Regions from separate parts of the Rhizobium ruizarguesonis genome, predicted to be linked through region 3. Evidence: predicted binding sites of a transcription regulator. Region 3 holds the regulator's gene; each other region holds the start of a gene.
The links. Region 3 encodes LexA, which represses DNA repair genes until DNA is damaged. Its sites were predicted from a motif close to TGTTCNNNNTGTGTTCNG; they were not measured.

Region 1 (9,958 bases), 1.1 Mb from region 3:
CTTTTCCGGATAGGCGGAGACCGAAATCTCGAAATCGCCAATTTCCTTGAGGCCAGCCACCAGCTCCGCCGCATTGGCATAACCGCCGGGATGCGGCTGGTAGGGCGCGCCGGCGCCGCCTGGCGCATCGCCGCGCAGCGCCACGAAATGCGTTACGCCGGCTTTGCGGAACGTATCGACCACCTGATGCGTCTCCTCCTTGGTCGCACCGACACAGGTGAGATGCGAGGCGGTGGCAAGCGGCGTCTGTGAGAGGAAACGCGTGACAGTGGTCAGCGTCGGCGCCTTCGTGGTGCCGCCGGCGCCATAGGTCACCGACACGAAATCCGGATCCCAGTCCTGCAGCTGGCTGACGGTATGCCAGAGCTGCCCTTCCATCTCTTCCGATTTCGGCGGGAAGAATTCGAAGGAGACCCTGATGTTGCGGCCGCGTGCTTCGTTTTTCAAAGCCATGTCATACCCTCCCGGCAAATGTAGGTTCAGCGCCCTCGCTCGTCTGCGAAGCCATGAGGCGCCTCGGATCGCGCGCGAGCCAGACGGTGACCGTCAACCCTTGCCCGCTTTGCTGACCCGGATGAAGATCGACGGCCTGCTCGACGTCGAGCCCGGCCTTGCGCAGCCACTCGGACATCGCCTGGTGCGAAAAGCCGAGACGGACATGCGCATGCTCGTCGCGGAGATATTCGAGCGTGTGCGGCGCCAGGTCGATGACCACGAGCCGACCGCCCGGCCGGAGCATGCGCGCCGCTTCCGCGATCGCAATTTCCGGCTGATCGAAGAAATGCAGCACTTGATGGATCGTCACCAGGTCGAAATCCTGTCCCTCGAACGGCAGGTTCAGGATATCGGCGTGGCGCACGGTGGCCTTGGTGATGCGGGACTTGTCGAGATTGGCACGCGCCACGCTCAGCATGTCGCGGCTGGCATCGACTCCGATCGCCCGGCGGTAGAGGCCGGACAGAAGCTCGAGGATGCGGCCGGTGCCAGTGCCGAGATCAAGCAGCGAATCGATCGGCTGGTTGCCGAGCAGCCGGATGACAGCGGCGTCGACCTCCTCATCAGCCGCATGCAGGCGGCGAAGCTCGTCCCATTCGGCCGCGTTGCGGCTGAAATAGGCCTGCGCCCGCTCGGCACGCTGGCGCTTGACTTGCGAAAGCCGCTCGCCATCGCGAAGGATGGTCGGATCGTTCTCGGAGACATGCTTGAGTAGCGCCCGCACCAGCATGGCCGCCTTGCCGTCCTGCTTCAGGCGGAAATAGGCCCAGGCGCCCTCCTGGTAGCGTTCGATCAGTTCGGCTTCGCCGAGCAGCTTCAGATGGCGGGAGATGCGCGGCTGGGACTGGCCGAGAATTTCGGTAAGATCGGTCACCGTCAGGTCGCCGCCGTCAAGAAGCGCCAGAAGACGCAGGCGCGTGGGCTCGCCGGCCGCCTTCAAGACGTCCACCAGCGCATCCAGTCCAAGCTTCAACGGTTCGCTCATCTTTGATCCAATCAAGACATAAAGATATCTTTATGTGATTTGAAAAGCAGTGGCAAGCGGCAATTCGCTCTCTCCACGAAATTGCCTGCTCAGATTGCGACAGAGCCCGACATGAAAAAGCCCCGGCGAACCGGGGCTCTCACAAACGAAAAATGGGTGAAATCAGCGTGTCAGGCGCTTGTGAGCCTGGCTGCCCGGGTTGAGGGCGTCGGGGCCGAGACGACGAACCTTGTCCTGTTCATAATCCTCGAAGTTGCCTTCGAACCATTCGACATGGCCGTCGCCTTCGAAAGCAAGGATATGCGTCGCCAGCCGGTCGAGGAACATGCGATCATGGCTGATGATGATGGCGCAGCCGGCGAAATTCTCAAGCGCGTTTTCCAGGGCGCCCAGCGTTTCCGTATCGAGGTCGTTGGTCGGTTCGTCGAGCAGCAGAACGTTGCCGCCGGCCTTCAGCATCTTGGCAAGGTGAACGCGGTTGCGCTGACCACCGGAGAGATTGCCGACCTTCTGCTGCTGGTCACCGCCCTTGAAGTTGAAGGCGCCGCAATAGGCACGGGAGTTCATGTCGAACTTGCCAAGCTTGATGATTTCGGCGCCGCCGGAAATTTCCTCCCAGACCGTCTTGTCGGCCGCAAGGGTGTCACGGCTCTGGTCGACATAACCGAGATGCACGGTTTCGCCGATGCGGATCGAACCGCCATCCGGCGTTTCCTGGCCGGTGATCATCCTGAATAGCGTCGTCTTGCCGGCGCCGTTCGGGCCGATGATACCGACGATGCCGCCTGGCGGCAGCTTGATCGACAGGTCGTTGATCAGCGTGCGGCCCTCGAAGCCCTTGGTGATGCCGTCCATCTCGATGACCACCTGGCCGAGGCGCTCGCTGACCGGGATGATGATCTGCGCGTCGCCGGGACGCTGCTTCTCGGCGGCATCCACCAGCTGCTCGTAGGACTTGATACGCGCCTTGGATTTGGCCTGACGGGCCTTCGGGCTGGACGCGATCCATTCCTGTTCGCGGCTGATCGCCTTCTGGCGCGATGCGTCTTCGCGGCTTTCCTGCAGCATGCGCTTGGCTTTCGCCTGCAGGTAGGCGGAGTAGTTGCCTTCGTAGGGGATGCCACGGCCGCGGTCGAGTTCGAGGATCCATCCGGTGACGTTGTCCAGGAAGTAGCGATCGTGGGTAATCATCATCACGGCGCCCGGATAGTCGCGCAGATGTTTTTCGAGCCAGGCGATGGTTTCGGCGTCCAGGTGGTTAGTCGGTTCGTCGAGCAGCAGCAGATCCGGCTGCGAAAGCAGCAGGCGGCAGAGCGCGACACGGCGGCGCTCACCACCGGAAAGGCTGGTGACTTCGGCGTCGCGCGGCGGGCAGCGCAGGGCTTCCATCGCCATTTCGACCTGGCTTTCCAGATCCCAGAGGTTCTGGCTGTCGATGACGTCCTGAAGCTTGGCGCCCTCTTCCGCCGTCTCGTCGGAATAGTTCATCATCAATTCGTTGTAGCGATCGAGGACAGCCGTCTTCGAGGCAACGCCTTCCATGACATTCTCGAACACCGTCTTGTTGGGATCGAGATGCGGCTCCTGCTCCAGATAGCCGACCGTCGCACCTTCGGCGAGCCAAGCTTCGCCGGTGTACTCCTTGTCCTGGCCTGCGATGATGCGCAGCACGGTGGATTTACCCGCGCCGTTCGGACCAAGGATACCGATCTTGGCATCCGGGTAGAACGAAAGGTGGATATTCTCCAGGATCTTCTTGTTGCCATAGGCCTTGTTGAGGCCGGACATATGATAGATGAACTGACGTGCCATGCTGCGCTGCTCCGGGCGGGAAACTTCGATTGTGCCGCTATGTAGGCGAAACAGCGCCTGCGGGCAACGCCAAACCCGGTTTACTCAGGATTTCCGGTCAAAAGCCCGCAGCGTCGACGACGCCCTCGTCACAGCCGAACGACGTTTTTCCAGCGCCCTGGATCAGATCGGCAAGGCCGGTAGTTTTCGCCGATGCCGCCCCGGCGGCTTCCGAAAGCCCGATCGTCAGTTCGCTGATCATCCTGACATTGCCGGCCCGCCGGCAGCTCATCTTGACACGATCGCCGGCACCCGGCCCGAAGCTCTTGTCGAAAGCCGCTTTGATCGCGTCGGCCTTGACCGGCTTGCCGATATTGGCAGCGAAAAGATCGCGCACGGCCGACGCGTTGAGCGCGCTTACGAGATGCACGCCGACGCCGAAATAGTCGTCGGCACTCATCTTCGTGCAGGTGCCATGCTTCACCCATTCATGCCGTTCCAGACCGGATTGCGTGCCGGGCATCGCCTTTGTCAGCGCAGTCTTCGTCTCGGCCGCAAGCGTGACCTCCGGCAGCTTGTTCCAGTCGCCATCCTTGTCGGCGGCCTTCTGCTCGGCGCTTACGCCGCAATAATCCTCCCGCATCGGCCAGAGTCCATGCAACGAGAAGTTCGTCGCGTCAGGGCGCTCGCCGGTCTGGCTTGCGCATTCGGCCTTCTTCTGGTTCGTCTGGCAAAAGGCCGGCTGCCAGCTCGCCGCCAGAATGAAGCGGGTGCGCCCGCCAGCTTCCTGCGCCACGGCGGCGCCGGCAACAACCATCGACACGGCGAACGACAAGGTACGCAACTGCATGCTGCTCATTTCAACCCCCTAAAAAGAACAATACAGGAACAAATAAGCATCAAAATCAAAAGGCCGCAACCCTGAATCGCAACAAGGCTGCAAATTGTTATCAGATAATCACATGCCCATGTTGCAATTACCCGGCGATCTGGTCTGTTGCCGCCGGGAGGACCCACATGTTTTCTGAAACGCAAAGGCTCGCCGTGCCAGGGGCGTCGCTGGCCTATCACCATGCCGAGGCCCTCACCCCGGCACGCGGCATCCTGTTGATATCGCATGGCTTGGCCGAACATTCGAAACGATACCGCTCCTTTGCCGAGGCGATGGCGGTGCACGGATATCACGTCTATGCCCACGATCATCGCGGCCACGGCGAGACGACGGCACCCGATGCGCCGATCGGCCGCTTTGCCCGACGCGGCGGGGTCAAAAGGGTGATCGGCGACGTCATCGCCATGCGCGGCCACGCGGTCTCCCGCCATCCCGGTCTGCCGGTGACCCTCTTCGGCCATTCGATGGGCGGCCTCATCGCCCTCAATGCAGCCGTCACGGCTCCGGCCGACTTCGATGCTGTCGCCGTCTGGAATTCGAATTTCGCCGTCGGCCTTGCCGGCCGCGCCGCCCAGGCGATCCTGCTTGCCGAGCGCATGCTGAAGGGCTCCGACGTGCCGAGCGGCCTGCTGCCGAAGCTTACTTTCGGCACCTGGGGAAAATCCATTGCCGGCCGCCGCACCGAGTTCGACTGGCTGTCGCGTCGTCCTGACGAAGTCGACAAGTATGTCGCCGATCCACTCTGCGGCTTCGACGCCTCGGTCTCTCTCTGGCTCGATCTCTTTGAACTGACCTTCCGCGCGCCGCAAAAGATCCATCTCGATCGGCTGCCGCGGGACTTGCCGATCCATCTCGTCGGCGGCGGAGAGGACCCGGCGACGGAGCGGGGAAAAGCGGTGCTCTGGCTGTCAAACCATTTGAAAGGCCGGGGCTTCTCTCGTATCAGCACTCAGATATATCAGGACGTGCGACACGAAACGCTGAATGAGATCGGCGCGGATGCGGCGATCGCAGCCTTCGCGGACTGGTGCGACGGGCGGTCGCAAGATCCTGAGCGACCAATATCGTGAGTGACAAGGATTTCATCGTGAACAGCACCTCCACCCGCCCCGTTTCATCCACCTCCGACGTGATGACGGGGCTTGTGCTGATGTTCCTCTCGGTGATGGTGTCGCCGCTCATCGATATTTTCGCCAAGCTTGCAATCACGACCGTGCCATCCGGGGAGATCACTGCCGGTCGCTTCGTCGTACAGGCGCTCTGCATGCTGCCGATCGTCGTATGGCGGCGCAGCTTCGCCGAATTCTCCTGGCGCCATAGCCTGTTCCATGCCATCCGCGGCGGGATCATTACCGTCTCGATGATCTCCTTCGTCACCACGCTGAAATATATGGCGGTCGCCGACGCGATCGCGATCTTCTTCGTAGAGCCGATCATGGTGACGATCCTCGGCGGCATCTTCCTCAAGGAGACGATCGGCTGGCGGCGCTATACAGCCTGCTGCGTCGGCTTCTTCGGGGCGATGCTGATCATCCAGCCGAGTTTCGAAGAGGTCGGCTACATCGCGCTTCTACCTGTCGTCAGTGCTCTTTGCATCGCGATCTTCGTGCTGATGACTCGCGCCCTCTCGCACAGGGAAGACCCCTGGTCGATGCAGTTCCAGATGAGCATCTGGGGCTTGCTCTTCTGTGCCGTCCTGCTTTTCCTGGGTCAGGGAACCGGCTCCGACCTCTTCGATCCCGTCATGCCGGAAGGCCGCGCCTGGTTCTATGTCGCCGGCGTCGGCGCCATGGCCGCAATCACCGGCATCCTCGGCGTCTACGCCTATCGCGCAGCACCGGCCTCGACGCTGGCGCCGCTGCAATATTTGGAGATCGTTTCGGCAACGATCTTCGCCTGGCTGGTCTTCGGTGACTTTCCGGATGCCGTCAAATGGCTCGGCATTGCCATCATCGTGGCAGCGGGCTTCTACATCCTCTGGCGCGAGCGCCGCTTTGCTTCAAAGCCTGTATCCGATACATCTGAGGTGACGCTGGCGCCGTAGATATTGCCTGGAGGAACATGACAGAGACCGTGACCAAAAAGCCGCCGCTTGCCGGCATCCGGGTGATCGAGCTTGCCCGCGTGCTCGCCGGCCCCTGGGCGGGACAGATGCTTGCCGATCTCGGCGCCGACGTGATCAAGGTCGAAAATCCCGATGGCGGCGACGATACGCGCCAATGGGGGCCGCCCTTCGTCGAGGGCGCCGATGGCGAAAATCTCTCGGCCGCCTATTATCACGCCGCCAATCGCGGCAAACGCTCCGTCACCGCCGACCTGAAGAGCGCCGAAGGCCAGGATCTCGTCCGCCGCCTCGTCTCCACCGCCGATGTGGTGATCGAGAATTTCAAAGTCGGCGGCCTCGTCAAATACGGCCTCGATTACGACAGCCTGCGCAAGGTGAACCCGAAGCTCGTCTATTGCTCGATCACCGGCTTCGGCCAGGACGGCCCTTATGCCAGCCTCGCCGGCTACGATTATATCGTCCAGGGCATGTCCGGCTTCATGTCGATCACTGGTGAACCAGGCGGCCAGCCGATGAAGGCAGGCGTCGCCATCGCCGATATCTTCACCGGCATCTATGCCGTCTCGGCGATTGAAGCCGCCCTGATCCACGCCCTGAAGTCAGGTGAAGGCCAGTTGGTCGACATGGCCCTGCTCGACGTGCAATCGGCGGTGCTCGCCAATCAGAACATGAATTACCTGGTTTCCGGCGAGGCACCGACCCGCCTCGGCAATGCCCACCCCAATATCTCGCCCTATGAGGTCGTGCCGACGGCGGACGGGTACCTCATTCTCGCAGTTGGAAACGACGGCCAGTTCCGTCGCCTCTGCAGCATCCTCGGCCTGGAGGCCATCGCCGGCGACGAGCGTTTCGCCACCAACAAGGCCCGCGTCGGCAATCGCGGCGAAGTGCGCCGCCTCATCTCCACCGAGACGCTGAAGTGGCAGAAGGCGGATCTGCTGAAGGCCTGCGAGGAGAATGCGGTTCCATCAGGCGCAATCAACACGATCGAGGAAATGTTCGCCCATCCGCAGGTGCAGGCCCGCGGCCTGCGCATCGACCTTGAGGATGCCGCCGGCACCGTGATCCCCGGTGTCAGGACGCCCGTGGTGCTGTCGGAGACGCCGCTGCGTTATATCAGGCCGAGCCCGCGTCTCGGCGAACACCAGGCAGAAATTCTGGCGGAACTCGCCGAGCGCCAGAGGAAGGCATCGTCATGAAGAAGGCATTGTCATGAAGAAGACGGGCGGAGAACTGATCGTCGAGGCGCTGAAGGCGAACGGCGTCAAACGTCTCTCCTGCGTGCCCGGCGAGAGCTTCCTCGCCGTGCTCGACGCGTTGCGCGACAGCGATATCGACGTCCTCGTCTGCCGCCAGGAGGGCGGAGCGGCGATGATGGCGGATTGTTGGGGCAGGCTGACCGGCGAACCCGGCATCTGCATGGTGACCCGCGGCCCCGGCGCCACCAACGCCTCCGCCGGCCTGCATATCGCCAAGCAGGACTCGATCCCGATGATCCTGTTTATCGGCCAGGTGCAGCGGGAAGCACGCGAGCGCGAGGCCTTCCAGGAGGTCGAGTTCCGCCGCGCCTTCACCGAATTCGCCAAATGGGTGGGCGAGATCGACGATGCCGCCCGTATTCCCGAATTCGTCACCCGCGCCTTTGCGGTCGCAACCTCCGGCCGTCCCGGCCCTGTGGTGCTGACGCTGCCGGAGGACATGCTGCGCGATGAGGTCGAGGCACCCCGCGCCAGGCACTATGCCACCGTCGAGGCCCATCCCGGCCGCCGCCAGATCGACGATCTCTATGTGAGACTGCTGAAGGCCGAGCGGCCGATGGTAATCCTTGGAGGCACACGCTGGGATGCCGATGCCGTCGCCGATTTTCAGAGCTTCGCCGAACGTTTTCACCTGCCTGTCGGCTGCTCCTTTCGCCGGCAGATGCTGTTCGATCATCTCCATCCCTGCTACGCCGGCGATGTCGGCATCGGCATCAATCCGGCGCTGGCAAAGGAGATCAGGGAGAGCGACCTGCTGATCCTGCTTGGCAGCCGCATGTCGGAAATGCCGTCCTCGTCCTATACGCTGATCGATATCCCCTACCCCCAGCAATCGCTGGTGCATATCTATCCCGACCCTTCCGAGCTCGGCCGCGTCTACCGTCCGGATCTTGCCATCTGCGCGGCACCTGCCGATTTCGTCGCCGCACTCGCCGATCTGGAAGCGCCGGCCGAACCGCTCTGGGCGGAGCGCACCGCCCGCCTGCATCAGGCCTATCTCACCTGGTCGAAACCACCCTCGAGTGGTCCCGGCGCTGTCCAGATGGGGCCGATCATGGAATGGCTGGAGGCCAATACCGGGCCGGAGACGATCTTCACCAATGGCGCGGGCAACTACGCCACCTGGGTGCACCGCTTCCATCGTTTTCGCCGCTTCAACACCCAAGCCGCCCCCACCTCCGGCTCGATGGGTTACGGCCTGCCGGCGGCGGTGGCCGCCAAGCGGCTGTTTCCCGAGCGCGAGGTCATCTGCTTTGCCGGCGACGGCTGCTTCCTGATGCACGGCCAGGAATTCGCCACCGCCATCCGCTACGGCCTGCCGATCATCGCAGTCGTCGTCAACAACGGCATCTACGGCACGATCCGCATGCATCAGGAGCGCGAGTATCCCGGCCGCGTCAGCAGCACCGATCTGACCAATCCCGACTTCGCAGCCCTTGCCCGCGCCTATGGCGGCTACGGCGAGACGGTGGAAACCACAGCGGACTTCGCCCCGGCCTTCGAGCGGGCGCGCGCCAGCGGCAAGCCCGCAATCATCGAGGTCAAGCTCGATCCCGAAGCGATCACACCGACACGCACGCTCTCCGAAATCGCGCAAACAAAAAGCCGGTGAGCACGCGCAGTGCTCACCGGCTTCAGGCAATCGGAATGGTGCGACTTAGAGCGGTTCAGCTTTTCATAGAAGCGCAGAGCCGCTTTAATCTTTTGTTTTTTGCGCAATCCCGGACGGAAAACCGCTTCGCACTTTTCCTGGAGTTGCTCTAGAGCGTGCTGTTTTTAGACGGCAGCATATCCTGAGTTTCTAAGATAGTTTGCGCATTCGTCAGGCGCGAATGCGTCGAGCATGTGACCGGCGGTGCGCCACGTTGTTTCGACGCTTCGTGGCTCGGCCTTTCTGATGAGATGCTTGAGCTTGGCGAAGACCTGCTCAATGGGATTGAGGTCTGGACTGTAAGGCGGCAGGAAGATGAGATGCGCGCCGGCAGCCCTGATTGCACGTCGGATAGCCTGCCCCTTGTGGCTGCCGAGATTGTCGAGGATGACGACGTCGCCTTTGGCAAGTGTTGGCACAAGGATTTTCCTGACATAGACGTTAAAGAGCTCGCCATTGATCGGCCCGTCGATAACCCAGGGCGCGTCGATACGGTCGCTGCGCAGGGCCGCGATGAAGGTCAGGGTTTTCCAGTGGCCGTGCGGGACTGAAGCGGCGAGCCGCTGGCCACGTGGTGCCCAGCCCCTGAGCGGCGCCATGTTGGTTTTGATCCAGGTCTCGTCAAGGAAGACCAGTCGATGAGCCTCGATCCGGTGCTGGTGGTTCTTCCAGCGTTGCCGTTTGCGGGCGATGTCCGGTCTCGTCTGCTCGGCTGGCAGCACCGTTTTTTTTGAAACTCAAGCCTTCAGCCCGGACAAACACCCAGACAGCACGGCGGTCGGTCTTGATGCCACGCTCGGCAAGCTCCGCGACCAGCCCA
Region 2 (9,958 bases), 1.6 Mb from region 3:
GTGCGCAGCGCTTCAGGCGCCTGATGCAATAGCCTGTTTATCATCCCCGCGGCTGCGGGGCCGCATGCCGTGACGTGAATAAGGAAAATCAAGCTTTGTCTGGCTGGCTCTGGCCAACGGAAAAGAGACGATGAAGAACTTTCTGGCCTCATTGCAGCTGCAAAAAGACAATCCGACGCTTCTGCTGGCGCAGTTCCGGGCCCTGTCGTCGCAGATCCCCATTCTCTATGTCCTGCTGATCATCAACGCCCTTGCAGTGGCGATCACCCACCTCAAATCCGCCCCCCTTTGGCTCTCGCTCTACATTCCTGTGACCTTGAGCGTCGTCTGCGTCTTCCGTCTCTGCTGGTGGGAGATCAGGGGCAAGGAAGATGTGACCGCCGAGCGGGCCTACAGGCTGATGAAGCTCACGATGGCAGGCGCCGGTATCCTGACCGTCGCTTTCGGCGGCTGGGCGATTGCGCTTTACCAGTATGGCGATGCCTCCCAGCAGGGCCAGATCGCCTATTTCCTCGTTGTCACCGGCATTTCCTGCATCTTTTGCCTGATGCATCTGCCGATGGCGGCGGCGCTGACCACGGTCATCACTTTCTCGGCCATGGTCGCGACCTTCATGTTTTCGGGCAATCCCGTTTTCGTCGCGACTGCCGTCAGCGGTCTCTTCCTGATCCTGCCCTTCCTCCGGGTGATCAACAGCTATTTCCAGAATTTCGTCGGTCTCGTGCAATTGACCGAGGAACTGAAGCAGAAGCAGGCGGAAGCCGAGGAGCTGAACCTCGTCAACAGCCGCAACGCCCTGCATGACCAGCTGACCGGCCTTGCCAATCGCCGCAGCTTCTTTCTCTCGCTGGAAAAACGGCTGCAGAAAGATCCGTCCTCGCCGCCCGTCCTCGGCATTCTCGATCTCGATGGCTTCAAGCCGGTCAACGATGTCTTCGGCCATGCCGCCGGCGATCTCGTGCTCAAGGAGACCGCCCGCCGCTTCGTCGCGCTGGTCGGCGAAGAGGGCATCGTCTCCCGTCTCGGCGGTGATGAGTTCGGTATCATCTTTCCCTGCTCAATGACACGCCAGGCGATCGCCGATCTCGGCCAGGCGCTCTGTGCTGCCGTCCGCGACCCTTTCGAAATCCCCGACGGCTCGGTCCGCGTCTTCGGCTCCTGCGGCATAGTCTATCCCGATATCGGCGCATACACCGCCGAGGATCTCTACGAGAAGGCGGATTTCGCCCTCTACCAGGTCAAGAGCAAGCGCAGCAGCGGCGTCGAATTCTTCTCGGCCGACCACGAGAAGATCCTGACGCAGCGCCACCTGATCGAACTCGAACTGCAGGCGAACGATTTCGCCAAGGAATTGAAACTCGATTATCAGCCGATCGTCGAATTGAGGAGCGGCCGCGTCGTCGCTTACGAGGCGCTTGCCCGCTGGGACAGCGCCCGCTTCGGCCGCATCAGTCCAGACGCCTTCATCCCGGCTGCTGAGCGCACGGCCGTCATCGGCCGCATGACGCGCATCCTTTTCGCCAAGGCGCTCGAAGCGCTGGCGATCATTCCACGGCATCTCAGGCTGTCCTTCAATCTCTCGGCGCGCGATATCTGCGACCACGAAACCTCGATGGCGCTGCTTGCCATGATCACCCGCTCCGGCATCGATCCCAGGCGCATCGAATTCGAGATCACCGAGACGGCGCTGCTTTCCGATTTCGACACCGCCGACCAGGTGATATCAATGCTGCGCGCTGCCGGCATCTCGATCGCGCTTGATGATTTCGGCACCGGCTATTCGAGCCTCAGCCATATTCATCGTCTCGCCTTCGACAAGCTGAAGATCGACAAGTCCTTCGTGATGAATTTCGATCGCGACGCCCGTTGCATGAACATCACCCGCTCGGTCGCCAATCTCTGCCAGAATCTCGGCATCGCCTCCGTCGCCGAAGGCGTCGAAAGCGAAGAGATCGCCGAGGGATTGAAGGCGATGGGCGTTCGTCTGGCGCAGGGCTATCATTTCTCGCGGCCGCTGCCGCTGGAACTTGCCATCGATTACGCTGCCCGGTGCGAGGCCGAAGCCTCCGCCCGCAATTCGCTGTCTGCCTGACCGATCAATCTCGATCCGCCGTAAATCGACTGGAGCGATGCCGCGGGGTCGTCTATTCATGGTCGCAACAGACGAGGTGAACCATGCAGGACGGCGAACGGCCAGACGAAGTCATCATTGAACGGCGAGGGACTGCAGGCGTCATCCGGCTCAACCGGCCGCGGGCGCTGAACAGCCTGACGCTGCCGATGATCGGTGCGATCACTGCGGCCCTTCACGATTTTGCCGATGACCCCGAGGTGGTGAGCGTCGTGGCGACGGGAGTGGGCGAACGCGGCTTCTGTGCCGGCGGCGATATCCGCGCCCTGCATGAGAGCGCCCGCGCCGGCGATGGCCTGGCGGCAAGCTTCTGGCGCGAGGAATTCCGCCTCAACCATCTGATTGCCGCCTATCCCAAACCCTATGTCGCGCTGATGGACGGCATCACCATGGGCGGCGGCGTCGGCCTGTCGTCGCACGGCCGCCACCGCATCGTCACCGAGCGCACGCGGCTGGCCATGCCCGAAACCGGCATCGGCTATGTCCCGGATGTCGGCGCCACCTGGCTGCTGCCACGTGCGCCGGGTGAGGCCGGAACATGGCTCGGTCTCACAGGGCTCGATATTGGTGCGGCCGATGCGATCCACGCTGGGCTTGCCGACCGTCAGATCGCGTCGTCGCGGCTCGGCGAGGTGATCGATGCTCTCTCGGGCCTGCCGCGCGGCAGTTCATCCGGCGATGTCGATGCCGTGCTGCAGGCGCTTTCGGAGCCTCAGGGAGAAGGCCGGCTCAAGCAGAACGCGGCGATGGTCGATCGCGCATTTCGGTTCGACAGCGTCGAGGAGATCCTGGCAGCACTCGCCGAGGAGGAGGGCGAATTCGCCGTCGAGACGCGCCGGGTGCTGCTGACGCGTTCACCGACCAGCCTGAAGCTCGCTTTGCGGCTGCTGAGAGCCGGCCGCCGCAGCGCCTCGCTTGCCGAATGCCTCGGCCGTGAACTCGGCGCCTGTCTGCAGATGCTTGATAATCCCGATTTCTTCGAGGGCATCCGCGCTGCCGTCATCGACAAGGACCGCAACCCGAAATGGTCGCCGGCGTCAGTCGAGGCTGTGGAGTCCGCAAGGGTCGAGCATTTCCTGAAACCGGCCGAGCCGCCGCTTTCACTCTAAACTCGATCCGGTTATCGCCACATGCCGCGCATGCGGGCGCCGACATCGATGCGCACCTGTCGCGCCTGCGCTTGAGCGGCCTCCGATTTCCCCTGCGGCCAGCTGCAGGCTTCGAAGAACTGCAGCAGGGTCGCGGGAATGAAGCGGCTGCGTGAGGCATAGACATGCCGGTCGCCCTGTGAGTTCTGCCCGTAGGTGAAGAAGCGTTGCGGCACGACGAGGTCGAGACCATCCCTGGCGCGCGTCATCGCGACATAGAACAGCCGGCGTTCCTCCTCGATTTCGGCGGTGGTGCCGACAGCGAGATCGTTCGGGATGCAGCCGTCGACGACGTTCAGCATGAACACCTTCGTCCATTCCTGGCCCTTGGCGGAATGGATGGTGGAAAGGATGAGATAGTCCTCGTCGAGAAGCGGCACGCCCGCCTGGTCGCTGGTCGCATCCGGCGGATCGAGGGTGAGTTCGGTCAGAAAGCGCTCGCGCGAGGCGTAACCGCTGCCGATCTGCTCGAGCTGCAGCAGATCGGCCTGCCGCGTCGTTGCGTCCTCATGAAGCCGTTCCAGATGCGGCGCGTACCATTGCCGTGCCAGGCCGATTTCCGCCGGCCAGCCGGCCTTGCCCGACTTCAACTCCTGCAGCATGGCAACGAAATCAGTCCAGTCCTCGCCGGAGCGCGGCGGCGCCGGCATGGCGGCAAGAGCAGAGATCGGGCTGGCATCCTCGGCCATCAGGTCGAGCGCCTTTTGCGCCGTGGACGGCCCGACACCCGGCAGGATCTGCATCAGCCGGAAGCCCGCCACCCGGTCGCGCGGGTTCTGCGCGAAGCGAAGGACGGCCAGCATGTCCTTCACATGCGCGCTGTCGAGAAACTTCAGCCCGCCGAACTTGACGAAGGGAATATTGCGCCGGGTCAGCTCGACCTCCAGCGGCCCGCTGTGATGCGAGGTGCGGAAGAGCACGGCTTGCTGCTTGAGCGTGAGGCCTTCCTCGCGATTGTCGAGCACCATGTCGGTGATATACCGCGCCTGCTCGGCCTCGTCGCGCACCGTGACCAGGCGCGGCCGCTCGGATGATTGCCGCTCGGTCCAGAGGTTCTTGGTGAAGCGCTCCGAGGCGAGATCGATGACGGCGTTGGCGGCGGCGAGGATCGGCTGCGTCGAGCGGTAGTTGCGGTCGAGCGTGACGATATTGGCGGCCGGGCTGAAGGCGGCGGGAAAATCGAGGATGTTGCGCACCGTCGCGGCACGGAAGGAATAGATCGACTGCGCATCGTCGCCGACCACGGTCAGCCCCTGGCCTTGGGGTTTCAGCGCCAGCAGGATCGAGGCCTGCAGCCGGTTGGTGTCCTGATATTCGTCGACCAGCACATGGTCGAAGCGGCTGCCGATATCCTCGGCAATGACAGTCTCGCCGACCATCTGCGCCCAGTAGAGCAGCAGATCGTCGTAGTCGAGCACGTTCTGGCTCTGCTTGGCCTCGACATAACTGGCGAAAAGTTCGCGCAGCTGTTTCTCCCACGTCGCGCACCAGGGAAAGACGTCGCGCAACACGAGGTCGAGCGCGGTTTCCGAATTCACCGCCCTGGAATAGATGGCAAGGCAGGTGCCCTTTGTCGGAAAGCGGCTTTCCGTCTTGGAGAAGCCGAGGTCGTGCCGGATGAGGTTCATCAGATCGGCGCTGTCTTCGCGGTCGTGGATGGTGAAATCGGGATCAAGGCCGATCTGCTGGGCATAATCGCGCAACAGCCGCGCGCCGATGCCGTGAAAGGTGCCGGACCAGGAAAGCGCATCCGCCATGACGCCGGCATTCGAACCCAGCACATCGCGGCAGATGCGCTCGACGCGTCGCGCCATCTCGGCGGCTGCCCGGCGCGAAAAGGTCATCAAAAGGATGCGGCGGGGATCGGCGCCTTTGACGATGAGATGGGCGACCCGATGCGCCAAGGTATTCGTCTTGCCGGAGCCGGCGCCGGCAATGACCAGCAGCGGCCCGGCAATATGGGTGCCGTCGATGAGCGTGCCGTGCTCGACGGCCATGCGCTGCTGCGGATTGAGCTTTTCGAGATACATCCAGCCGTCCGGTCGGGCTCCCGCAGAATCACTGGGGAAAGATTAGATGTTCCTTGAATGTTCGCGATTGCCGTCCCTGTCAAGCGATCTGGCGCGCGCGCAACATCTCAGTCGGGAAAATCCGGGCCGATCTCGCGCCGTACCAGCTTCAGGCTGCGGTCGGGCTGAAGGATATAGGTTTCCTCCACGCGCTGGCCCGTCCCGTTGTAGAACTGGTTGTAGACGGCGCTGCCGACCGGCGATTTGGTGAGCTTCGTTCGCGGCTGGCCGCCATAGGTAATGCTGCCGGGAATGGGTTCCAGCGCCGGCGTATCGGCCGAGGAGCAGCCGGCAAGCAATGCCCCGGCAAACAAGGCGGGCAGAAGCGCTTTCATCGTCGTCATCCTTCTCAGACTGCCGCCAGATATGGAAACCGCGGCGTCTTTCGCCAAGGCCGTCCATGCCAGGGTCCACAGGAATCGCTCTCGAATAGCCGGGCATGCGCAACGAAATGCTTTGCCGCGGCGTTAACCGATATCAACTGACATCAGGAGACGGTCACTGTGCTCGGCTTTCCAGCATTCACGGACCATGGGGAATCCGGCCGGCAGGATCACAGCGACGCGGCAACGCGCGCCTCGGTGGAGAGTGCCCTTCATGCGGCCGGCGATATCGAAGTGGCGGAAATCAGCGTCAGCATGGCGGGCTCCTATGTCATCCTGGAAGGTTTCGTGCGCCGGCGGGGTGATGTCGAGCGGGCGATCGAGATTGCCGAGGGCGTCGTCGGCCGAGGCTATGTGCGCAGCCGGCTGCTGCGACGCTAATGCATGTCGCGCAAAACTGTGCAGCGGTTTTGGAACAGCCGCGCGCTCATGTCTTTCTGTTGGACGAGGGAACCAAAATGCTCCCCTGCGTGTTGAAAGGCCGGACCTAAACGCTGGAGACTCTCATGCAGTTGCTTCCTCGCCTCTGGGCAACGACCTTGATAGTGGGTTGCGGTGTCTTTGCCGGCTCCGCCCATGCCTCGCTGGAAACTGGCACGAATTATTCCGCTTTGCCGAAGGACCAGATCGCCCTCAACGAATATACCGGGACCGTGGCCTGCACGCCGGCAGAGCCTCAGTATTTGCCATCCTTCATCCGCGCATCGGATGGCACGATCATCGGTGTCGGTTATATCGAGGTGGAGAGTGAGGGCGGCGCGGACTGCTGAGGCGTCCGCTTTGCTCGGACGAGGCTCGCCTGCGTTTCCGCAGAGGTGACGAGCCTCTAACCATCATCATGATGGCTGGTCGTCTTCTATGGATGCACCTGTACCAGGCGCAACGCCCTTTGCACCGAAACCCGGCACGCACTTGTTGCAGGGTTAAGCTAAAATTAATGCATTGTCCCGTCCCGGAACGCTTGCGCGCCCAGAAGGCGAAAACCGCCCGAAATTCCTTGCCGAACTGCTAATGCAGCTTCAGCTTCGCCTCTTCGGCTGCCGCCAGAAACTCGGCTCTTGCTTCTTCCACGCTCTTGCGCCCGTCGAGCGCTGCCCGGCAGGTACTACGGGCCTTGATATAACGAAGCCCGCGCATACTCGGCCAGAGATCCGCCAGACACTTCAGCGCATCGAACGGCCCATTGACCGTTCGCGCATCGGCATCTTCGAAACCAACCTTGACCGGGCTGTTCCATCTTTCAGTTGCCATCGACGCTCCTCCACGATTTTCGACAGAAACGAGCGCAGCGCCTCTCATTCCTCCGGGGAGACGCCGCCATGATCGCCATTCTAGCGTGATTTTCACGGTCAACAATGGTGAATCGTTGGTTGCTGATGAGGCGAAATGTCAGATTGCGGGTGAGGTGCCTGCGCACGCACGCCAAGAGGAATTTTTATCGGTCGCAAATAAGTTGTATAGCGCCGGCGCGCTGCCATCGCTACCATGTTCGGCAAGCTGAGGGCTCGACATGCGGTTAGATCGACAATTGATCCAGGCTGCTTTTCTCTGCGGGGCGCTGGCAATGCCGGCCCTCGCCGGCGGCACGGCGCCGTCTGCTGAAGACGCTTTCTTCGCGCGTCTCTCCATCGAGGCCATCCCAAGACTGCAGCGGGAATATTTACGGGCGACCCTGCCTCGGCACGGTGAAGGGACGGCGATCGACCTCACTTCCCGTTTCATGTCGGAGAATGCGCCTCGTTGGTATATCGAAGGCATTGATGATGGAGTGTCCCCGCGACCCCACGCGCCGATTCCAGGCGAAGAAATGGTGGTAACCGGAGAACTGTTCGAACTGTGGCAGTTATCCCCGTTCATACCTTATCATCTCGAAGTAAGCGAGCTTCCCGATTGCGCTGCGTGGCTATCCGGTTCATGCGGATGGCTGCCCCTCACCCTAACCCTCATATGCGCTAGGTTTAGCCCTGGACATAAGGAATCTGGTTGTGATTCAAGCTTTGGATGAAGATTCGTCCTGAGATTTTGGATCATTGGCCGGAAGTGCGCGAGCGGCTTCCGGCGGATTTTGACTTGGAAGCAACGGCGCGGTTGCGTGGTGCTTTTACGCGGGTGCGGGAAATCAAGAATGCCGAGACGCTGTTGCGGCTGGCGCTTGCCTATGGCGGCCTTGGCATGTCGCTACGCGAGACCTGTGCATGGGCCGAAGTGGGCGGAATCGCCCGTTTGTCAGACCCATCGCTGCTCGAGCGGCTGTGCAAAGCGGCGCCTTGGCTTGGCGACATCTTGGCCGCGCTGATTGCCGAACAGGCCAAAGCGCCGGCGGGGCGCTTCGCGGGGTATCGCTTGCGTGTGCTCGATGGAACGTCGATCTGCCATCCGGGCGCTGACCGCACGACATGGCGGTTGCATGTCGGCTACGACCTGGCAACGGCTCAGGTCGATCAGCTTGAGTTGACCGACATCCATGGTGGCGAAAACCTTCAGCGCCTTACCTACGCACCCGGCGATATTGTGCTGGCCGATCGCTACTATGCAAGGCCGCGCGACCTGCGGCCGGTGATCGACGCCGGTGCGGACTTCATCGTGCGGACCGGCTGGAACTCGTTGCGCCTGTTGCAGACGAATGGCGAGCCCTTTGATCTGTTTGCCGCGCTCGCCGCTCAGCAAGAGCAGGAAGGCGAGGTGCAGGTTCGTGTCCACGAAGGCATGACGGGGACGCCGCCGCCACTGGTCCTGCGCCTCATTGTCCGGCGCAAGGATCCGCAACAGGCCCAAGCCGAGCAGGAGCGTCTACTCAAGGACGCCCGCAAGCGCGGCAAAAAGCCCGATCCGCGCAGTCTCGAGGCGGCGAAGTACATTCTGCTGCTGACCTCGCTGCCGACCGCCACCTTTGCACCGGCCGACATCCTCACCCTCTATCGCTTCCGCTGGCAAATCGAGCTGGCGTTCAAACGGTTCAAGAGCCTGGCCGGCCTCGACAGCTTGCCGGCCAAGAAGCCTGAACTGGCCCGGGCATGGCTCTACGCCAGACTGATCGTTGCCATCATCGCCGAACAGATTGCCGGGCAAGTCCCGGACTCTCCCCCCTCTGGATGCGGCTACCCCACGGGCTAGCCCATCGCGCTGGCGTCTCATGAAGATAGCCCTGGCCACCATTTGCGCCGCCATCCGCGGACCACTTCTGTGGCAGGCCGTCTGTAATCTCTTCACACGAAGTCGTCGCCACCTCTGCGAGCCGCCGCGACGACGCCGAAAACAATGCGACGATCTCCGCGCCCGCCTAACCTAGCGCATATGACCCTAACCCTCTCCCCGTAAAAACGGGGCGAGGGGACGTGCCCTGCGAGAGGTGAGCGGGAGACGGAGAGGCTGCGGCATATCCCCTTCGCCCCGTTTACGGGGAGAGCGACTGTCTTGTTTGTCAAGCGGTTTGCCATGGTCGTCCGTCCCTGATGATGGCGTTGAGGATGGTGAGTAGCTTGCGCATGGTTGCGACGATGGCGACGATCTTGGGCTTGCCGGCCGCGACCAGCCGGTCGCGGAAGGCCTTGAGGTCAGGGTTGTATCGGCTGGCGACGAGGGCGGCCATGAATAGGACGGCGCGCACCTTGCCGCGGCCGCCGCCGATGAAGCTCTTGCCTTTCCATTTTCCCGACTGCCGCGTCCATGGGGCAAGACCAGCCAACGAGGCGATCTGGCGCCGGTCGAGGCTGCCGAGCTCCGGCAGTTCGGCCAGCAGCGTGCGCGCTGTCGTCGCTCCGACACCCGGCACCGAGGTCAACAGCGCCTCGCGCACCCGCCAGACCGGCGACTTGCGGATGTGGCTGTCGAGATATCGAGGCTTTCGAGCTCGCGCCGCAAGGCTTTCAGCAAGCGCTTGATGCTTTTCTGCGCCTGCTTTGCCAGCGCCATGCGCAACCGGTTCTCCTCGGCCACGACCATCTGCACGATCTGGCGCCGGCGGGCCACAAGCTCGGAAAGCGCCTGTGTCTCGGCATCGCGCAACGGCCGGATCTCGGGCTTCGTCGCCAAAACGAAGGCGGCGATGACGGCGGCATCGATCGGATCGGTCTTGGCCCTGCGGCCGATCGCATGGGCATAGGCGCGCACTTGCGCCGGATTGACGACGAGCACCGTCAATCCGGCTGCGGACAGTCCGGCAACCGCCAGCATCTCGAAGCCGCCGGTCGCTTCCAGCGCAATTGCATCAACACCGATGCCTTTGAG
Region 3 (9,958 bases):
GATCGGTCCGTTCTGCCATGTAGGCTCGCACGTCATCCTGCATGCGAATGTCGAGCTTTTGTCGCATGCGGTCGTGACCGGCCGCACCGTGATCGGCAAGGGCACGCGCATCTTCCCGATGGCGGTCGTCGGCGGCGATCCGCAGAGCGTGCATCACGGCGGCGAGGAGACGACGCTGACGGTCGGCGCCAACTGCACGATCCGCGAAGGCGTGACGATGAACACCGGCACGGCCGATTTTGGTGGCCAGACAATCGTCGGCGATAATAACCTCTTCCTTGCCAATTCGCATGTCGCGCACGACTGCCGGGTCGGCAATCATGTGATCATGTCGAACAACGTCATGCTCGCCGGCCATGTCGTCATCGAGGATCGCGTCATCCTGGGCGGCGGTTCGGCCGTTCACCAGTTCACCCGCGTCGGCCGTCACGCCTTCGTCGGCGGGCTCTCGGCAGTGAGTTACGACGTCATTCCCTACGGCATGCTGAACGGCAATCCCGGGCTGCTGAGCGGCCTCAACGTCGTCGGCATGACGCGCGCCGGCGTCGACCGCGCCGTCATTCACAGGGTACGTCGCGCCTATAAGTCGATCTTCGAAGGAACGGGCTCCGTCCGTGAAAACGCTGCCGCCATCCGCGAAGAATATGCCGATTGCGAGCCGGTGGTCCACATCCTCGACTTCATCGCCGCCGACAGCGACCGCGCCTTGTCCTCGCCGACCCGGGGGCAGAAGGGTTAGTCCGTGGCTTTATCAGGCGACACCGCTGCGGGCCGGCTGGCGATCATCGCCGGCGGCGGTCTTCTGCCTTCCTATGTCGCCGAAGCCGCGCGCGCGGCGGGCGAAAATCCCGTCATCGTCGCGCTGAAGGATGAAAGCGACCGGCGCTGGGAAGGTTATGACCACGCCGTCATCGCCATCGGCGATTTTGCAGCCCTTGAGGGGTTGCTCAACCGCTATGGCATCGGCCGTGTCGTCATGTCCGGCAGCGTGCGCCGCCGGCCGGAATGGCGCGAGGTGCGGCCGACGCTGCGCACTCTCATGAAGATGCCGGCCGCGATCCGCACCTTGCTGTCCGGCGGCGACGATACGGTGCTGCAGATGGTGATCCGGCTGATCGAGGGAAACGGCCGGCGTGTCGTCGGCGCCCATGAGATCGCCCCCGACCTTCTTGCCGCCGTCGGCCCGCTCGGCACGGCGATACCGGGCGAAGAAGACCGGCGCGATATCAACCGCGCGGCGGAAGCCGCCGAAATGCTCGGCCGGCTGGATGTCGGCCAGGGCGCCGTGGCCATCGGCGGGCGCATCGTCGCGCTGGAGGGGCCGGAAGGCACGGACGAGATGCTGGAGCGTGTCGCCGGTCTCAGAGCCGCCGGACGCATCTCTCCACGCCGTCGCGGCGCGCTCGTCAAGCTCTGCAAGCCTCAGCAGGATATTCGCGCAGACCTGCCGGCGATCGGCGTTTCCACGGTCCTGAATGCAAAGAAGGCGGGCCTTGCCGGCGTTGCGGTCGAGGCGGGCCGTTCGCTCGTGCTCGATCGCGCCGCCGTCCTCAAGGCCGCCGATGAGGCCGGGCTTTTCGTCTGCGGCATCGATCGCGAGCTGCCGGCATGGGGGCTTGAATGACCGGGGCGCCGCTGAAGATCGCCGTCATCGCCGGCGAGGTGTCGGGTGACCTGCTCGGCGCCGATCTGGTCGCGGCCCTGAAGCGGATCCATGCCGGACCGATCGAACTCGTCGGTGTCGGCGGTGAGGGGCTTCAGGCCCAAGGTTTGAAATCGCTGTTCGATTTTTCCGAGCTGTCGATCATGGGCATCACCCAGGTGCTGAGCCGGCTGCCAAGGCTCTATACCCTGATCCGCCAGACGACAGCGGCCATCATCGCTACCAGGCCAGATATCCTGCTCATCATCGACAGCCCGGATTTCACCCACCGAGTCGCTAAGCGTGTCCGTACCGCACTGCCCGATCTGCCTGTCGTCAATTATGTCTGTCCGAGCGTCTGGGCCTGGAAGGAATATCGCGCGACGCGCATGCTGCCCTATGTCGATCACGTGCTCGCCGTCCTGCCCTTCGAGCCGGCGACGATGCGTGCGCTCGGCGGGCCTGAGACCACTTATGTCGGCCATCGTCTGACCGCCGACCCAGCGCTGCTCGAAGCGCGGCGGCTGCGTGCCGCGCGTGCACTCGCCGGCGAAGCGGGCAGGGCGATCCTGATGCTCCCGGGATCAAGATCCTCCGAAATCGCCAAGCTCCTGCCGTTCTTCGAGGACGCGGCCAAGGAACTCGTCGCCCGCAACGGCCCGATGCGATTCCTGCTGCCGACCGTGCCGCACAACGAAGCGCTGGTGAAGGGTCTGGTTGCCGGCTGGGCCACGCCGCCGGAGGTGGCGGTCGGGCCGGCGCAGAAATGGAAGGCCTTTGCCGAAGCGGATGCAGCGATGGCAGCCTCCGGCACGGTGATCCTCGAACTCGCCCTTGCCGGCGTGCCAACAGTGTCCGTCTACAAGACGGATTGGATCATCCGCCTGCTCGCCCCGCGCATCAAGGTGTGGACGGGCGCATTGCCCAATATCATCGCCGATTATGCCGTCGTGCCGGAATATCTGAACGAGATCGTTCGCGGCGCCAGCCTGGCGCGCTGGATGGAGCGGCTGTCGGCCGACACGTTCCAACTGAAGGCGATGAACGAGGGTTACGATCTCGTCTGGCAACGCATGCAGACCGAAACGCCGCCCGGCGAGCACGCTGCCGAGATCCTTCTCGACGTCTTAAAAAAGAAAAAACCCGGTCGTTTCTGACCGGGTTTTCTTTTGGGTTCTTTTGAAGCGATCAGCGCTTCGAAACCGGGATGTAATCGCGCTTCGGTTCGCCGACATAGAGCTGGCGCGGACGGCCGATGCGCTGTTCCGGATCCTCGATCATCTCGTTCCACTGCGCGATCCAGCCGACGGTGCGGGCGAGCGCGAAGAGCACAGTGAACATGGTCGTGGGGAAGCCCAGCGCCTTCAGGGTGATTCCGGAATAGAAGTCGATGTTCGGATAGAGCTTCTTCTCGATGAAATATTCATCGGTGAGCGCGATGCGCTCCAGCTCCATCGCCACTTCAAGCAACGGATCGTCCTTGATGCCGAGTTCGCCGAGCACTTCATGCGTCGTCTTCTGCATGATCTTGGCGCGCGGATCATAGTTCTTGTAGACGCGGTGGCCGAAGCCCATCAGGCGGAACGGATCGTTCTTGTCCTTGGCGCGAGCGATATATTCCGGAATGTGGTCGACTGTGCCGATTTCGTGCAGCATGTTGAGCGCTGCTTCGTTGGCGCCGCCGTGGGCGGGGCCCCAGAGGCAGGCGATACCGGCGGCGATGCAGGCGAACGGGTTGGCGCCCGACGAACCGGCGAGACGGACGGTCGAGGTCGAAGCGTTCTGCTCGTGATCGGCATGCAGGATGAAGATGCGGTCCATGGCGCGGGCAAGCACCGGATTGACCACATATTCCTCGCAAGGCACAGCAAAGCACATGCGCAGGAAGTTCGAGGCGTAGTCGAGGTCGTTCTTCGGATAAACGAAGGGCTGGCCGATATGGTACTTGTAGGCCATTGCGGCAAGTGTCGGCATCTTGGCGATCATACGCAGGCTGGCGACCATGCGCTGGTGCGGATCGGTGATGTCTGTGGAGTCGTGATAGAAGGCCGACAGCGCGCCGACGCAGCCGCACATGACAGCCATCGGATGCGCATCGCGGCGGAAGCCGGTGAAGAAGCGGCTCATCTGCTCGTGCACCATGGTGTGGTGCGTGACGCGGTAATCGAAATCCTTCTTCTGCACGGTGGTCGGCAGCTCGCCGTAAAGCAGCAGGTAGCAGACCTCGAGGAAGTCGCCATGCTCGGCGAGCTGCTCGATCGGATAGCCGCGATGCAACAGGACACCTTCGTCGCCGTCGATGTAGGTGATCTTCGATTCACAGGATGCAGTCGAGGTGAAACCCGGATCGTAGGTGAAGGAAGCCGTGTTCTTGTAGAGGGCACCGATATCGATGACGCTCGGGCCGATCGTGCCGCTTTTGACAGCAAGGTCGACAGACTTGTCACCGATTTTTATTGTAGCGCTTTGATCCGTCATGCTGATCCTCCGAAATGGCGGTGGCGCCATAAAAGCGCCATAGGGGTTAAGCGTCCTCATCGATAGCTATATGATCGCGAGGCTAATGCCAAGTTACCGTGGCGGCATTTTGTGCATTGCGGCATCATCTTTTAGGCAGTGCAGCGATGAGCTATACGCATATCGAAGCCGATGATTCGACTGCTCTTTTGGCTCCTTCAATTTTCCCTCGCTTTTCAATCGATTATTCTTGCCGGATTTGATTGGCGGTTGCATTCTGGCTGCCTGGGCGGGTGATCTTGGGCGGCACATGCAGGAGTTGACGACAGTCGAATTGCGGCCGGAAGCAGGCGCCGGCCTTGCCGACACTGCCGGTTTTTCTCCGCCTGTTGTGGTGACGCGGCCGGCAAGGACGCAGTCGACGAGCCCCTTGCGGTACCGGCTGCCGGCGGCAGCCTCGCAATCGCTGTGTATCGGCATGCGCTTGCTGGGCGAAGAGGCGGACCATGGCCGTCTGCTGCTGGTCTCGCCGGTCTTCCTCGGCGCCGGGGCAGCCTTCTGGTTTCTGGCCGCATCGGACTTTCCGCTCGTTGCATCGCTGCTCTGCCTGTTGGTGCTGACCGTCGCGGTTCTCATCGCCAGCCGCAGCCGGGCGGCGTTGCGGGCAACGCTGCTGGCGCTTGCACTTGTGGCCTGCGGCGTGGTTTCGGCGCAGCTCGAGAGCCGGCGGGCTTCGACCGTGATCCTCGATTCCGCCGTCACGACGACGGTGACCGGCCGTGTCGAACGGCGCGAAGGCGACGGTCGCGGCCGGTGGCGCTATATTCTTGCCGTCACCGGCACGGAGGCGCCGGAGGTGAAGCGGCCGCCGGAACGCATAACCGCGATCGCCCGCGGCGCGGAGGCGCCTTTCGAAATCGGTGATATCATCACCGGCAGGGCGCGGCTGACGCCGCCGGCAGGCCCGGCACTTCCTGAGCTCAACGACTTCTGCTTCGGTGCCTATTTCGATGGCATCGGCGCCAACGGCTTCTTCTACGGGGCGCCGGAGAAGGTCGACTTGCAGGCAGGTCCGCAGGCCGCAAGATCGACGTGGGAAGCACTGCTCGAAGGGCTCTACCGGCTGCGCAGCGGCATTGGCGACCGCATAAGGTCGATCCTACCCGGCGACACCGGCGCTTTCGCCGCTGCTCTCGTGACGGACGAGCGGCGTGCCATCTCGAATGAAACGACGGAGGCGCTGCGCCAGTCCGGCCTGGCTCATATCATCGCCATCTCGGGCCTCAACATGGCGCTGTCGGCCGGCATCTTCTTCGTCGGTTTCCGGATGCTGCTCAGCCTCTTTCCCGGCGTCGCCCAGGCCTATCCGACCAAGAAGATCGCCGCCGCCGGCGCGCTGCTTGCCGTCACGGCCTATTTCCTGATCTCGGGCTTTGCGGTCTCCGCCGAACGCGCCTTCATCATGATGGCCATCATGTTGATTGCGGTCTTCTTCGACCGGCCGTCGATCAGCCTGCGCAACGTCGCGCTCTCCGCGCTTGTCATCATCGCCATTTCACCGTCCGAGGTCTTGGGTCCGAGCTTCCAGATGTCCTTTGCCGCGACGTTGGCGTTGGTATCGGGTTATCAGCTGTGGAAGGACCGGGGCATCCGCGAAAACGCCTTCCTGAAGCTGCCGGTGTTTCGGCCCATCGTTACGGTTGCGGGCTTCTTCGGCGGCGTCTTCCTGACCTCGCTGATCGGTGGGTTTTCCACCGCGCTGTTTTCGATCGAGCATTTTCATCGCTTGACCGCCTACGGCCTGCCGGCAAACCTCGCGACGATGCCGATCATCTCCTTCATCATCATGCCGGCCGGCCTGCTGGCGATGCTGCTCATGCCTTTCGGTCTGGACGTTTTGCCCTGGAAGGTCGTCGGATTCGGCCTCGATCTGGTGATCGCGGTCGCAAAGACCGTGTCCGGCTGGGGTGGCAATATCGACGTCGGCCGCTTGCCCGCCTGGTATTTCGCGGTCGCCGTCGCCGGCTTTCTGCTGTTGACGCTGCTCCGCACCCGGCTGCGCCATATCGGCACATCAATCATCGCGGTCGCAACACTCATCCTGTTGCTTCTGCCAGTTCCCCGGCCGCCGGATCTGGTAATTTCGGAGGATGGTGGTCTCGTCGCGGTCGTCGAGACGGCGGCCATGGCTTCCAACCGCGAAAGACCGCCGGATTTCATCTTCGACCAGTGGCAGAGAGCGCTGGTCCTGCCGACGCATCACCCGCCGAAGATGCTGGAGGGGCCTGCTATCCCGCCGGAGGGAGAAGACCGCCGCGTCAGGCTTTCCCGCGATCAGCAGAACGAAGCAAGGTCGGCGATGCGGGCGGCTGCAACGAGCGCTGACGCAAACCGCTTTTCTTGCGTCAAGAAGGCCTGGTGCACATCAAGGCTTGGCAATGGTCGCGTGGTTGCTGTCATCGACAATGCCGCCTATCTCGGTCCGGCCTGCGATGCGGCCGATATCGTCGTGACGTCGGTGCGCCTGCGCTTCAACAGCTGCCGCTCAGGTGCGACGCTCTTCACCGGTGAGACGCTGCGCAGGACCGGTTCCGTCGAATTACGCTTCGCCGATGCCGGCCTGGACGTCACAGCCGCATTCGATGATCTGTCGCGGCCATGGATGCGCCATCGCGCCTATGACTGGCGCAGCAACAGTTTTGCCGAATCCGGCCCGCCCAGTGTCAGTGATAGCGGCGAATGAGACCGACGAGTTTGCCTTGCACCTTGACGCGGTCCGGCCCGAAGATTCGGGTCTCGTAAGCCGGGTTGGCGGCTTCGAGCGCGATCGAGGCGCCCTTGCGGCGGAAGCGTTTGAGTGTTGCTTCCTCGTCGTCGACGAGAGCCACGACGATGTCACCGGGACTTGCGGTGCTGCCGTTGCGAATGATCACCGTGTCGCCGTCGAAGATGCCGGCGTCGATCATCGAATCGCCCTTGACCTCCAGCGCATAATGTTCACCGGAACCGAGCATGTCGGCCGGAACGACGATGTCGTGGGTATTGTTCTGGATCGCCGAGATCGGAACGCCGGCGGCGATACGGCCCATGACCGGCACGGAAACCGAGTTGCCGTTGTCGGCAACGGGTTTTGCGGCAGCGGGGGCGGCGACCGGCTGGGGCTTGCCGAGGCTGCCCTCGATGACGCTCGGCGAAAAGCCGCGCCGGGGCTGAATGCTGGGGCTGTAGGCCTCCGGAAGCTTGATGACCTCAAGCGCACGAGCACGGTTCGGTAGGCGGCGAATGAAGCCACGTTCCTCGAGCGCCGTGATCAGCCGGTGAATCCCGGACTTCGAGGCGAGGTCCAGCGCATCCTTCATTTCGTCGAAAGACGGCGGAACGCCGGATTCTTTCATGCGCTCGTGAATGAAAAGGAGAAGCTCCTGTTGTTTGCGCGTGAGCATCGACGTTGTGACCTCGTGATTGAAACAAATCCAGAACAGACACTATATGTTCCATATGTGTTCCGCAAGTAGCTAAATTTCCGTAAAACTTCGCGCCAACTCGTCGAGATTTTTATTTTCATTGGCCGGATTGGGACACAAGTCTTGCATTGAGGGTGGCGCTGTCGCAAATCTCTTGCCGTTTTGAGGAGGGATTATGATGAACACGCATTCCGCCAAACCGCATCCGCTGGATCATGTCGTGCTGCCCGTCGTCAATATTGATGTGGCGCGCGAAAGGATCGGCAAGCTCGGCTTCACCGTTGCCGCCGATGCGCGCCATCCCTTCGGAACGGAGAATGCCTGCGTCTTTTTTGCCGACAAGACCTATCTGGAGCCGCTCGGGATTGCGAGCGCCGAGGAGAGCGAGGCTTCTGCGCGGCAAGGCAATGTCTTCACCGCCCGCAACCGTGCCTTCCGCTTCCGCTGCGGCGAGGAAGGGCTTTCGGGGCTGGCTTTCGGCAGTGAGGATGCCAGCCTCGATCATCAGAACTTCGTCGGCGACGGATCGAGCGCTGGCGAAGTGCTGCAGTTCACCCGGCCGATGACGATGCCGGACGGTGCGCAGACGATTGCCGGCTTCAAACTGGCTTTCGCCGGCGACCTGCGCGCGCCTGACCTCTTCCTCTTCACCGTCGAGCGCGTCAATCCGCTGCCGGCCGACCGCGGCGCGCTGGAGACGCATGCCAATGGCGTCAGCGGCATAACCGAGATAGCGCTTTGCGCACCCGACGCCGCCGCCTTTGCTGCCTTCGTCGGCCTTGCCGTGGCGCAAGCGACAGTCGAGAAAACGAGTTTTGGCGTCAATATCGCAGCGTCGAACGCGAAAATCAGCCTGATGACGCAGGAAGGGCTGGAAGCCTATTTCGACATCGCCGTCTCATCCGGCGATCGCGGCCTGCGCGGCAGGGCAATCCTCTTTGCCGTCGCCGATCTTGCCGTGACAGAAGCGCATTTGGCTGCTAACGGGGTGACATACACGCGCAAGAACAATCGCATTGTGGTGAAGCCTGCGCCCGGGCAGGGCGCGCTCTTCGCCTTCGAGGAAACACGATGAGCACTGATACGAATTCAGAAGTCAGGATCGGCGAGGGCCAAGGCCAGGTCAGCTTTTCCAATACCGGCCGCCTGTCGCTGATTGCCGGCCCCTGCCAGATGGAGAGCCGCGACCACGCCTTCATGGTTGCCGGCACGCTGAAAGAGCTTTGTGAAAAGCTCGGCATCGGCCTCGTTTACAAGAGCTCCTTCGACAAGGCGAACCGGACCTCGCTCTCGGCTGAACGCGGTATCGGGATCGAAAAGGGCATGGAGGTCTTTGCCGACCTGAAGAAGGAATTCGGCTTTCCTGTCCTGACCGACGTTCATACCGCAGAGCAATGCGCGGAGGTGGCAAAGGTCGTCGACGTCCTGCAGATCCCGGCCTTCCTTTGCCGCCAGACCGACCTTCTCATCGCCGCCGCCAAGACCGGCCGCGTCGTCAATGTCAAGAAGGGCCAGTTCCTCGCTCCCTGGGATATGAAGAACGTCCTGAAGAAGCTCAATGCCAGCGGCAATCCGAACGTGCTGCTGTGTGAGCGCGGCGCCTCCTTCGGGTACAATACGCTGGTCTCCGACATGCGCTCGCTGCCGATCATGGCAGCGATGGGCGCCCCTGTTATCTTCGATGCGACCCATTCTGTGGCGCAGCCGGGCGGGCAGGGCGATTCTTCCGGCGGTCAGCGGGAATTCGTGGAAACGCTGGCGCGCGCAGCGGTGGCTGCCGGTATCGCCGGGGTCTTCATCGAAACCCATCAGGACCCCGACAATGCACCTTCCGACGGCCCCAACATGGTCTATCTCAAGGACATGCCGCGGCTGCTTGAAAAGCTGCTCGCCTTCGATGCGGTCGCCAAGGCTTGACGTTCAACAGCCTGACATGATCGTGCTATAGGCGAGATCCGAACACGGTTCGAAGGCTGGAAATTGCAGCATTGTAATTTGCCCGCCTTCGACTAAGACAGTTTTCGAACCGACTTATCACCCACCGAGCAGGAAGAACCCATGACTGCAATCACCGATATCATCGCCCGCGAGATTCTCGATAGCCGTGGCAACCCCACCGTCGAAGTCGATGTCTATCTCGAAGATGGCAGCATGGGCCGCGCGGCCGTTCCCTCGGGCGCCTCGACGGGCGCGCATGAGGCGGTCGAACTGCGCGACGGCGGCAAGCGCTACCTCGGCAAGGGCGTCCAAAAGGCGGTCGACGCCGCCAACACCGAGATCTTCGACGCGATCGGCGGCATTGACGCCGAAAACCAGATCCAGATCGACAACATCATGATCGAGCTGGACGGCACGCCGAACAAGTCGCGCCTCGGCGCCAACGCCATCCTCGGCG

Region 1: J3P73_RS17035 (ribonuclease T2 family protein) is a predicted target of LexA. The motif match lies at 4,145-4,162, and genes of this name have one in related genera.
Region 2: J3P73_RS03610 (ATP-dependent helicase) is a predicted target of LexA. The motif match lies at 5,357-5,374, and genes of this name have one in related genera.

The regions. Positions count from the first base shown of each region.
Region 1 is NZ_CP071678.1:3,427,411-3,437,368, forward strand. It holds gene metF (methylenetetrahydrofolate reductase [NAD(P)H]) at 1-453, opposite strand, end outside; gene J3P73_RS17025 (ArsR/SmtB family transcription factor) at 455-1,480, opposite strand; gene ettA (energy-dependent translational throttle protein EttA) at 1,643-3,292, opposite strand; gene J3P73_RS17035 (ribonuclease T2 family protein) at 3,390-4,130, opposite strand; gene J3P73_RS17040 (alpha/beta fold hydrolase) at 4,289-5,233, shown strand; gene J3P73_RS17045 (DMT family transporter) at 5,251-6,207, shown strand; gene caiB (succinate--glutarate CoA-transferase) at 6,225-7,427, shown strand; gene J3P73_RS17055 (thiamine pyrophosphate-binding protein) at 7,441-9,099, shown strand; one part of gene J3P73_RS17060 (IS630 family transposase) at 9,264-9,869, opposite strand; one part of gene J3P73_RS17060 (IS630 family transposase) at 9,871-9,958, opposite strand, start outside.
Region 2 is NZ_CP071678.1:745,449-755,406, forward strand. It holds gene J3P73_RS03600 (putative bifunctional diguanylate cyclase/phosphodiesterase) at 131-2,092, shown strand; gene J3P73_RS03605 (enoyl-CoA hydratase/isomerase family protein) at 2,176-3,240, shown strand; gene J3P73_RS03610 (ATP-dependent helicase) at 3,252-5,309, opposite strand; gene J3P73_RS03615 (PQQ-binding-like beta-propeller repeat protein) at 5,417-5,683, opposite strand; gene J3P73_RS03620 (BON domain-containing protein) at 5,852-6,112, shown strand; gene J3P73_RS03625 (hypothetical protein) at 6,238-6,501, shown strand; gene J3P73_RS03630 (DUF982 domain-containing protein) at 6,740-6,982, opposite strand; gene J3P73_RS03635 (IS4 family transposase) at 7,733-8,845, shown strand; partial or broken gene J3P73_RS03640 (IS110 family RNA-guided transposase) at 9,153-9,958, opposite strand, start outside.
Region 3 is NZ_CP071678.1:2,297,664-2,307,621, forward strand. It holds gene lpxA (acyl-ACP--UDP-N-acetylglucosamine O-acyltransferase) at 1-739, shown strand, start outside; gene J3P73_RS11465 (LpxI family protein) at 743-1,624, shown strand; gene lpxB (lipid-A-disaccharide synthase) at 1,621-2,799, shown strand; gene gltA (citrate synthase) at 2,831-4,120, opposite strand; gene J3P73_RS11480 (ComEC/Rec2 family competence protein) at 4,410-6,842, shown strand; gene lexA (transcriptional repressor LexA) at 6,823-7,542, opposite strand; gene J3P73_RS11490 (VOC family protein) at 7,742-8,638, shown strand; gene kdsA (3-deoxy-8-phosphooctulonate synthase) at 8,635-9,480, shown strand; gene eno (phosphopyruvate hydratase) at 9,622-9,958, shown strand, end outside.